One region of the Rhizobium phaseoli genome, then DNA from elsewhere that is predicted to be linked to it. Evidence: predicted binding sites of a transcription regulator. Region 1 holds the regulator's gene; the other holds the start of a gene.
The links. Region 1 encodes LexA, which represses DNA repair genes until DNA is damaged. Its sites were predicted from a motif close to TGTTCNNNNTGTGTTCNG; they were not measured.
Positions count from the first base shown of each region.

Region 2: AMC88_RS04630 (PA0069 family radical SAM protein) is a predicted target of LexA. The motif match lies at 1,885-1,902, and genes of this name have one in related genera.

Region 1 is NZ_CP013532.1:2,049,521-2,053,937, reverse strand. It holds gene eno (phosphopyruvate hydratase) at 1-412, opposite strand, end outside; gene kdsA (3-deoxy-8-phosphooctulonate synthase) at 554-1,399, opposite strand; gene AMC88_RS10065 (VOC family protein) at 1,396-2,292, opposite strand; gene lexA (transcriptional repressor LexA) at 2,489-3,208, shown strand; gene AMC88_RS10055 (ComEC/Rec2 family competence protein) at 3,189-4,417, opposite strand, start outside.
Region 2 is NZ_CP013532.1:959,943-964,359, reverse strand. It holds gene moaB (molybdenum cofactor biosynthesis protein B) at 1-516, shown strand, start outside; gene AMC88_RS04640 (hypothetical protein) at 556-870, opposite strand; gene AMC88_RS04635 (glycosyltransferase family protein) at 1,313-1,831, opposite strand; gene AMC88_RS04630 (PA0069 family radical SAM protein) at 1,970-3,127, shown strand; gene AMC88_RS04625 (ribonuclease HII) at 3,294-3,983, shown strand; gene AMC88_RS04620 (F0F1 ATP synthase subunit B) at 4,381-4,417, opposite strand, start outside.

The sequences.
Region 1 (4,417 bases):
CCGAAGCGCCGCCGACATAACGGTAGAGCGGCAGGCCGGAGGCCTGGGCGGCCGCCTTGGCGACGGCAAGCGACACGCCGAGGATAGCGTTGGCGCCGAGACGCGACTTGTTCGGCGTGCCGTCCAGTTCGATCATGATGTTGTCGATCTGGATCTGGTTTTCGGCGTCGATACCGCCGATCGCGTCGAAGATCTCGGTGTTGGCGGCCTCGACCGCCTTCTCGACGCCCTTGCCAAGGTAGCGCTTGCCGCCGTCGCGCAGCTCGACCGCCTCATGAGCGCCGGTCGAAGCGCCCGAGGGAACGGCCGCGCGGCCCATGCTGCCGTCTTCGAGATAGACATCGACTTCGACGGTGGGGTTGCCACGGCTATCGAGAATCTCGCGGGCGATGATATCGGTGATTGCAGTCATGGGTTCTTCCTGCTCGGTGGGTGATCAATCGTTCGAAGCCTGTCATAATCGAAGGCGTGCAAATTACAATGCCGCAATTTCCAGCCTTCGAACCGGCGTCCCGACGTGGCCTAAACGACGATCATGTCAACCTGTTGAACGTCAGGCCTTGGCGACCGCGTCAAATGCAAGCAATTTCTCAAGCAGCCGCGGCATGTCTTTGAGATAGACCATGTTCGGGCCGTCGGACGGTGCGTTGTCTGGGTCCTGGTGGGTTTCGAGGAAGACGCCGGCAATACCCGTCGCCACGGCTGCGCGCGCCAGCGTCTCTACGAATTCGCGCTGACCGCCCGAGGATTCGCCCTGCCCGCCGGGCTGGGCGACGGAATGGGTCGCATCGAAAATGACCGGCGCGCCCATCGCCGCCATGATCGGCAGCGAGCGCATGTCGGAAACCAGCGTATTGTAGCCGAAGGAGGCGCCGCGCTCGCACAGCAGCACGTTGGCATTGCCGCTGGCATTGAGCTTCTTCAGGACGTTCTTCATATCCCAGGGGGCGAGGAACTGGCCCTTCTTGACGTTGACGACGCGGCCGGTCTTGGCGGCGGCGATCAGAAGATCCGTCTGGCGGCAGAGGAAGGCGGGGATCTGCAGAACGTCGATCACCTCAGCCACCTCGGCGCATTGCTCGGCCGTGTGGACGTCGGTCAGGACGGGAAAGCCGAATTCCTTCTTCAGGTCGGCGAAGACCTCCATGCCCTTTTCAAGCCCGATGCCGCGCTCGGCCGAGAGCGAGGTGCGGTTCGCCTTGTCGAAAGAACTCTTATAAACGAGGCCGATGCCGAGTTTTGCGCAGAGCTCCTTCAGCGTGCCGGCGACCATGAAGGCGTGATCGCGGCTCTCCATCTGGCAGGGGCCGGCAATCAGCGACAGGCGGCCGGTATTGGAAAAGGTGACCTGGCCTTCGCCTTCGCCGATCTTGACCTCGGAATTGGTATCAGTGCTCATCGTGGTTCCTCGAAGGCAAAAAGCGCGCCCTGCCCGGGCGTGGGCTTCACCAGAATGCGATTGTTCTTGCGTGTGTATGTCACTCCGTTAGCAGCCAAATGCGCTTCTGTCACGGCAAGATCGGCGACGTTGAAAAGGATTGCCTGACCGCGCAGGCCACGATCGGCAGCGGAAACGACAAGCTCGAAATAAGCCTCCAGCCCTTCCGGCGTCATCAGGCTGATCTTGGCATTCGAGGCCGCGATCTCCACGCCGAAACCGGTTTTCTCTACTGCCGTTTGCCCGACCGCAAGACCAACGAAGGCGGAAAATGCCGCCGGGTCCGGCGTACAAACCGCGATTTCGGCAATGCCAGTCACGCCATTGGCATGTGTCTCCAGCGCGGCGCGATCGGCGGGGAAGGCATTGATGCGCTGACAGGTAAAGAGAAAGAAGTCGGGAGCGCGCAGATCTCCTGAGAAGGCCAGTTTGAAGCTGCCGACGCTTTCCGAACCGTCCGGCATCCGCAGCGGCCTGCTGAACTGCAACATCTCGCCGGCACTCGCGCCGCTGCCGACGAATCGCCGATGATCGAGGCCGGCATCCTCGGTGAGAAAGGCCAGCGCCGAAAGTCCCTCCTCGCCGCAGCGGAAGCGGAAGGCGCGATTGCGGGCGATGAAGACATTGCCCTGGCGGGCCGCTGTCTCGCTCTCCTCGACGCTCGCCACCCCGAGCGGCTCGATATAGGTCTTGTCTGCGAAGAAGACGCAGGCATTCTCCGTTCCGAAGGGATGACGCGCATCGGCGGCGACGGTGAAGCCGAGTTTGCCTAGCCTTTCGCGCGCCAGCTCGATATCGACGACCGGGAGTACGACGTGATCCAGCGGATGCGGCTTAGCGGAATGTGCGCTCATGATATCCCTCCTGACACGTCAAGAGATGTGCGACAGCACTCCCCCCAATGCAAGACATGTGTGCCAATCCGGCGAATGAAAATAAAAATCTCAACGAGTTGGTGCGAAGTTTTACGGAAATTTAGCTACTTGCGGAACACATATGGAACATATAGTGTCTGTTCTGGATTTGTTTCAATCACGGGGTCTGACGTCGATGCTCACGCGCAAACAACAGGAGCTTCTCCTATTCATTCATGAGCGCATGAAGGAATCGGGCGTTCCCCCCTCTTTCGACGAGATGAAGGATGCCCTGGATCTCGCCTCGAAATCCGGCATCCATCGTCTGATCACGGCGCTCGAGGAACGCGGTTTCATTCGCCGCCTACCGAACCGGGCCCGGGCGCTGGAGGTGATCAAGCTGCCGGAAGCCTATAGCCCCAGTCTTCAGCCGCGCCGCGGTTTTTCGCCGAGCGTCATCGAAGGCAGCCTCGGCAAGCCCCCGGCGGTCGCCGCCCCCGCTGCCGCAAAGCCGATTGCCGACAACGGCAACTCCGTCTCCGTGCCGGTCATGGGCAGGATTGCCGCCGGTGTTCCGATCTCGGCAATCCAGAACAATACGCACGACATCGTCGTCCCTGCAGATATGCTCGGCTCGGGCGAGCATTACGCGCTGGAGGTCAAGGGCGATTCGATGATTGACGCCGGTATCTTCGACGGCGACACAGTGATCATCCGCAACGGCAGTACCGCAAGTCCCGGCGATATCGTCGTTGCCCTCGTCGACGACGAGGAAGCGACGCTGAAGCGCTTTCGCCGCAAGGGTGCCTCGATTGCCCTCGAAGCCGCCAACCCGGCTTACGAGACCCGCATTTTCGGACCCGACCGAGTCAAGGTGCAGGGCAAGTTGGTCGGCCTCATTCGCCGTTATCACTGACAGCAGACGGGGCGGCTTCGGTAAAACTGTCCTTGCGCCAATCATAGGCGCGATGGCGCATCCATGGACGTGATAAGGCGTCGAATGCGGTTGCAATCTCGTGTCCCGTCTGCACAAAACGCAATTCGACGGAACCGGTCCTGCGCAGCGTCTCGCCGGTGAAGAGGGTCGCACCCGATCGGCAACGGTCGAAACGCAGGCGCACGGAGGTCACAACGATCTCGCCGGCGTCGCAGGCCGGGCCGAGATAGGCGGCATTGTCGATGACCGCGACGACATGGCCATTGCCGAGCCTGGCGATACACCAGGCTTTCTTGACGCAGGAAAACCGATTTGCCTCACCGCCGGCTGCGGCGGCCACCATTGCCGTCCTCGCTTCATTCTGCTGATCGCGCGAAAGCTTGACGCGGCGGTCCTCGCCCTGCGGCGGGATGGCAGGGCCATCCAGCATTTTCGGCGGGTGATGCGTCGGCAGGACCAGCGCTCTCTGCCACTGGTCAAAGATGAAGTCCGGCGGGTTTTCGCGGTTTGAAGCCATTGCCGTCGCCGCGACGAGCCCTACGAGACCACCATCCTCGGAAATCACCAGATCCGGCGGCGGGGATCCCGGCAGAATGAGCAGGATGAGCGTCGCAACGGCGAGGATCGATGTGCCGGCGTGGCGTAACCGGGTGCGAAGCAGCGTCAGCAGCAGAAAGCCTGCCACGGCCACGACGAAATACCAGCCGGGCAAGCGGCCGAAGCCGATATCACCGCCCCAGCCGGACACCGTCTTGGCAACCGCGATCACCAGATCGAGGCCGAAGCCGACCACCGTCCAGAGCGGAGCGTCCAGACCGAACGGCATGAGCAACATGGCCAGCAGCCCGGCCGGCATGACGATGAAAGAGATGATCGGCATCGTCGCAAGATTTGCCGGCAGACCATAAGCGGTCAGTCGATGAAAATGCTCGATCGAAAACAGCGCCGTCGAAAATCCGCCGATCAGCGAAGTCAGGAAGACGCCGCCGAAGAAACCGGCGACCGCCGCAACCGGCCGCAGGAGCGGCAGCTTCAGCAACGGGTTTTCCCGGATGCGCCGGTCCTTCCATAGCTGATAACCCGATACCAGCGCCAAAGTCGCGGCAAAGGACATCTGAAAGCTTGGCCCCAAGACCTCGGAGGGTGAAATGGCGATGATGACCAGCGCCGAGAGAACGACATTGCGCA
Region 2 (4,417 bases), 1.1 Mb from region 1:
GTCGGCATAGCCATTCTCACCGTCTCGGATACCCGCACGCCGGAAACCGACAAATCCGGCGATACGCTGGCGGCGCGGATCACTGAGGCGGGTCACCGGCTGGTCGGCCGGACGATCGTGCCTGACGACCGGGACGCAATCGCCGCGCAGGTCAAGGCCTGGACCGAACGGGACGACATCGATGTCGTCATAACCTCAGGCGGCACCGGCTTTACCGGCCGAGATGTGACGCCCGAGGCGCTGGAACCCTTGTTCGAAAAGCGCATGGACGGCTTTTCCGCCGTCTTTCACCGCATTTCCTACGACAAGATCGGCACGGCGACGATCCAGTCGCGCGCCACGGCAGGTGTCGCCAACGCCACCTTCATCTTCGCTCTGCCGGGCTCGCCCGGCGCCTGCCGCGATGCCTGGGACGGCATCCTGAAAGCGCAGCTCGACTACCGCAGCACGCCGTGCAACTTCGTCGAGATCATGCCGCGTCTCGACGAGCATCTGAAACGCGGCGCGAAGAAATAGAATTTCGCCAGAAGCCAATCCGAACGATCACGACACTCTTTAGGTCGCAAGGCCGGGCAGAGACGGCATCGTTTCCCAGCTGTCACCCGACAGCAGGATGCAGCTTACACCGTGAACATCCGTGACGATGAGCGTCCAGGTGCCGCTTTCGGCGGCATAGACCTCGAGGATGGCGTTCTCGTTGACCAGCCCGACCGCCGTCAGCTTCTCAGCAAAATTCGTATCCAGGTATTTGACGACGTCGGATCGGCCTGCGCAACTGAGCATCGCCTGCGATGCTGCCGAATGCGGATGCGCGATCATCAACATCGCCGACATGACGGCCACGAGACCGTACAGCATATGGCGGATCATGACGCACCTCCTTTCGCCGGAAACCCGGCAGAAGAGGAGATTTTCGCCGACCTGTTCTGCCGTCCACCGGCATTCCATGGCCATCCGTTGCGAAGCGCGGCGCTTCGGCGGCGCCATGCACGAATTATAGCGCGAAATCTGATCGGGCGCCATTTTTTGCGCGATGTGGGAAGGACCGCCGAAGCGCGCTCACGACAAATCGGCCCCTCATCCGGCTGCCGCCACCTTCTCCCCGTGAACGGGGCGAAGGAACCATTCCGCAAGCTCTCCGTCCCTCTCCTACTTATCGTATGGCACGTTCCCTCTCCCCGTTTTACGGGGGTCCGAAGGACGGATCGAGACCCGTGGCTCGACCGCGGCAAGGGTCAGGTGATGGGCCGTTTTTTCGGCGCCAAGTAGACATGCGCGCTCAAGCCCAGAGCAAGATGGAGAGCGAAATCACTCACCGCGCAGCGCGCGCCACCCAGGAAGGAATGAGTTCGCTGGCCAGTTTGCGCAGCTTCTGGCCTTTGGCGAATGCGGCGAGCGGCATGCCGCTTCTGGCAGCGGCCAGCGCTTGGCTTTTCGGCATCAGCAGGCCAAGTTCCAGCGGCGGGGTGGCGCGGCCGATGCGCTCGAAAAACGGGCGCCGGTAACCGCGCGAGGCGGTGAAGCGCGCCGGCAGCTTGTTGAGAGCGATATATTCGGCAATCTCGTCGATCCAGCCCGCCTGCGGGCGTGCACCGGGCTCGACGAAAAGCAGCCAGTCGCCGCGGGCGGAACCGATGATATCCTTGATATCCCACTGCGAATGAAACCGGCAGCCGGCCGCGTCGGCGACCCGCGACGTGCCGTCGCGCGAGCCGTGATCGAGCACGACCACATCGCCGACGAGCCCCTCCACCGCGCCTGCCACCAAGACCGACAGGGTCTGGGCCAGCTCGGATTCCTGATCCTGACACTCGAGAACAACCGTCAACATCGCCTACTCATAATGCGCCGCACAAATTTTTGCCAGCGGCGTTTTCCGCATTTTGTTCTTGCATTGTTCTCCATTTGCCGATAGGAATTTAATCATCAAAACGGGCGGAGGCGTCGCTTCCCGCCGCGGGAGAATCCGATGAGAGAGCAGTCCCTGGCAGGGCAGGCCGCATTCGCGCCTGCCAATACGGCAGATATTGCCGATGCGATGATCGCGTCCTCCGGGCTGCGGGTCGAGGGCGATCGGCGGCGCGGGCGCGGCGCGGGATTGAACCCGACCGGCCGCTTCGAGGCGCTGCAGCGGGAGACCTTTGACGACGGCTGGCAGACGCTGGAAGAGCTGCCGCCGTTCAAGACCGAGGTGCAGATCGAAAGGCCGCGCACGGCCATCACCCGCAACGAATCGCCCGACGTCGCCTTCGACCGCTCGATCAATCCCTATCGCGGCTGCGAGCATGGCTGCATCTATTGTTTCGCCCGGCCGACACATGCCTATATGGGGCTTTCGGCGGGGCTCGATTTCGAGACGAAGCTGTTTGCCAAGCCGGATGCGGCAAAGCTGCTGGAGCGGGAACTCGCCAAGCCGGGCTACAAGGTGCGGGCGATCGCCATCGGCACCAATACCGACCCCTATCAGCCGGTCGAGAAGGAATGGCGCATCATGCGCGGCATTCTCGAGGTTTTGAACAAGGCGAACCATCCGGTCTCGATCGTCACCAAGTCGGCGATGATCCTGCGGGATCTCGACATTTTGCAGGAGATGGCGGCAAAGAACCTGGTGCGCGTCGGCATCTCCGTGACCACGCTCGACCGCAAGCTTGCCCGGACGATGGAGCCGCGCGCCGCCACGCCGCCGCGTCGGCTGGAGACCATTCACACGCTGTCGGAAGCGGGGATCCAAACGGCTGTGATGGTTGCCCCGCTGATCCCGGCGCTGAACGATCACGAGCTGGAGCGTATCCTCGAATCGGCCAAGGCGGCCGGCGCCGTCGAGGCGAGCTATGTCATCCTCAGGCTGCCGCTCGAGGTGAGCCCGCTCTTCCGCGACTGGTTGCTGCAGCATTATCCCGATCGCTACCGGCATGTGATGTCGCTGGTGCGCTCGATGCGCGGCGGCAAGGATTACGATGCAGAATTCGGCAAGCGCATGAAGGGCGCCGGTCCCTATGCGTGGCAGATCGCCCGCCGCTTCGAAATGGCAGCTCGACGCTTCGGCTTGACGCGACGCGGCCTGCCGCTGCGCGACGATCTGTTCGTGCCGCCGGATGGCAGCGGCGTGCAGCTGTCGCTGCTCTGATTTAGAAAATTTGCGCATCGGTCCTCGGGAAACCGCCCGGTTTTCGAGCCCCGAGCGCAATCCCCGCGGATGGCCCTGACCGCCACCATCCGCCGGACCGTCCCCGGCCCGCCGCCCTGATCCGGGGACTTGCGGGAAATCGGGTTGGCGTGCGAGGTTCAGCCGCATGAAACCTCGCACGTCACCCGATTCTCCCCTGCTGTTCGACACGGCTCCGCTCGTGCCGGATTTCCGCCTGGAGCTCAAAGCCCGAAAGGCCGGCCACTGGCCCGTCGCAGGGGCCGACGAGGCCGGCCGCGGGCCGCTTGCCGGGCCGGTCGTCGCCGCCGCCGTCATCCTCGATCCGAAGCGCATCCCCGAGGGCCTCAACGATTCGAAGCAGCTTTCGGCGCAGCGGCGCGAGGAATTGTTCGTGCAGATTCTCGCGACCGCGACCGTCTCGATCGCCTCTTCCAGCTCGACGCGCATCGATGAGACGGATATCCGCAAGGCAAGCCTCGACGCCATGCGCCGCGCCATCTGCAGTCTTGCCGTTCCGGCAAGCTACGTGTTGACAGACGGCCTCGACGTGCCGCCCGGCCTCGATTGCCCCGGGCAGGCCGTGGTCAAGGGCGACGCCCGTTCGGTCTCGATCGCCGCCGCCTCGATTGTCGCCAAGGTGACACGCGACCGGATGATGGCGCGCGCCCACAATGTCTTTCCGGATTATGGCTTCGCCGCGCATGCCGGCTACGGCACCGCGCAGCACCGCGCCGGCATCGAGAAACACGGCCCCTGCTCCCTGCACCGAATGAGTTTCCGGCCGTTGCGCAAGAGCGAGGACGGGCCCGAGATGGATGAGTTGATCCCGGAATAGGCCTGCTCAACCGGCACGAGCCTGCGGCTGTCCGTTCCACACCCGATGGCGCCCCTCACCCTAGCCCGACCGGGGTCGAGTCACTCGCCTCGACCCGTCCTTCGGACCCCCGTAAACGGGGCGAGGGGACGTGCCTCGCGAGAGGCGGAAGAGGGACCGAGAGCTTGCCGCATATTCCCTTCGCCCCGCAAGCGGGGGTCCGAAGGACGGGTCGAGACCCGTGGCTCGACCCCGGTCGGTGCCGGCAGGCGGATGAGGGGCTGGCGATGATCTGCTCGGCCGGATTTCGCATGATCCGTGAATTCCGCCCGCATGGAAACAACGCGACGAACGAGGTCGTCAACAACAAAAAAGGCCGGGACATGCCCGGCCTTTTCCTCATTCCATTCGATACCGCTCAGTTGAGCCGCGTCTTGACCTGGCTGACGGCATTG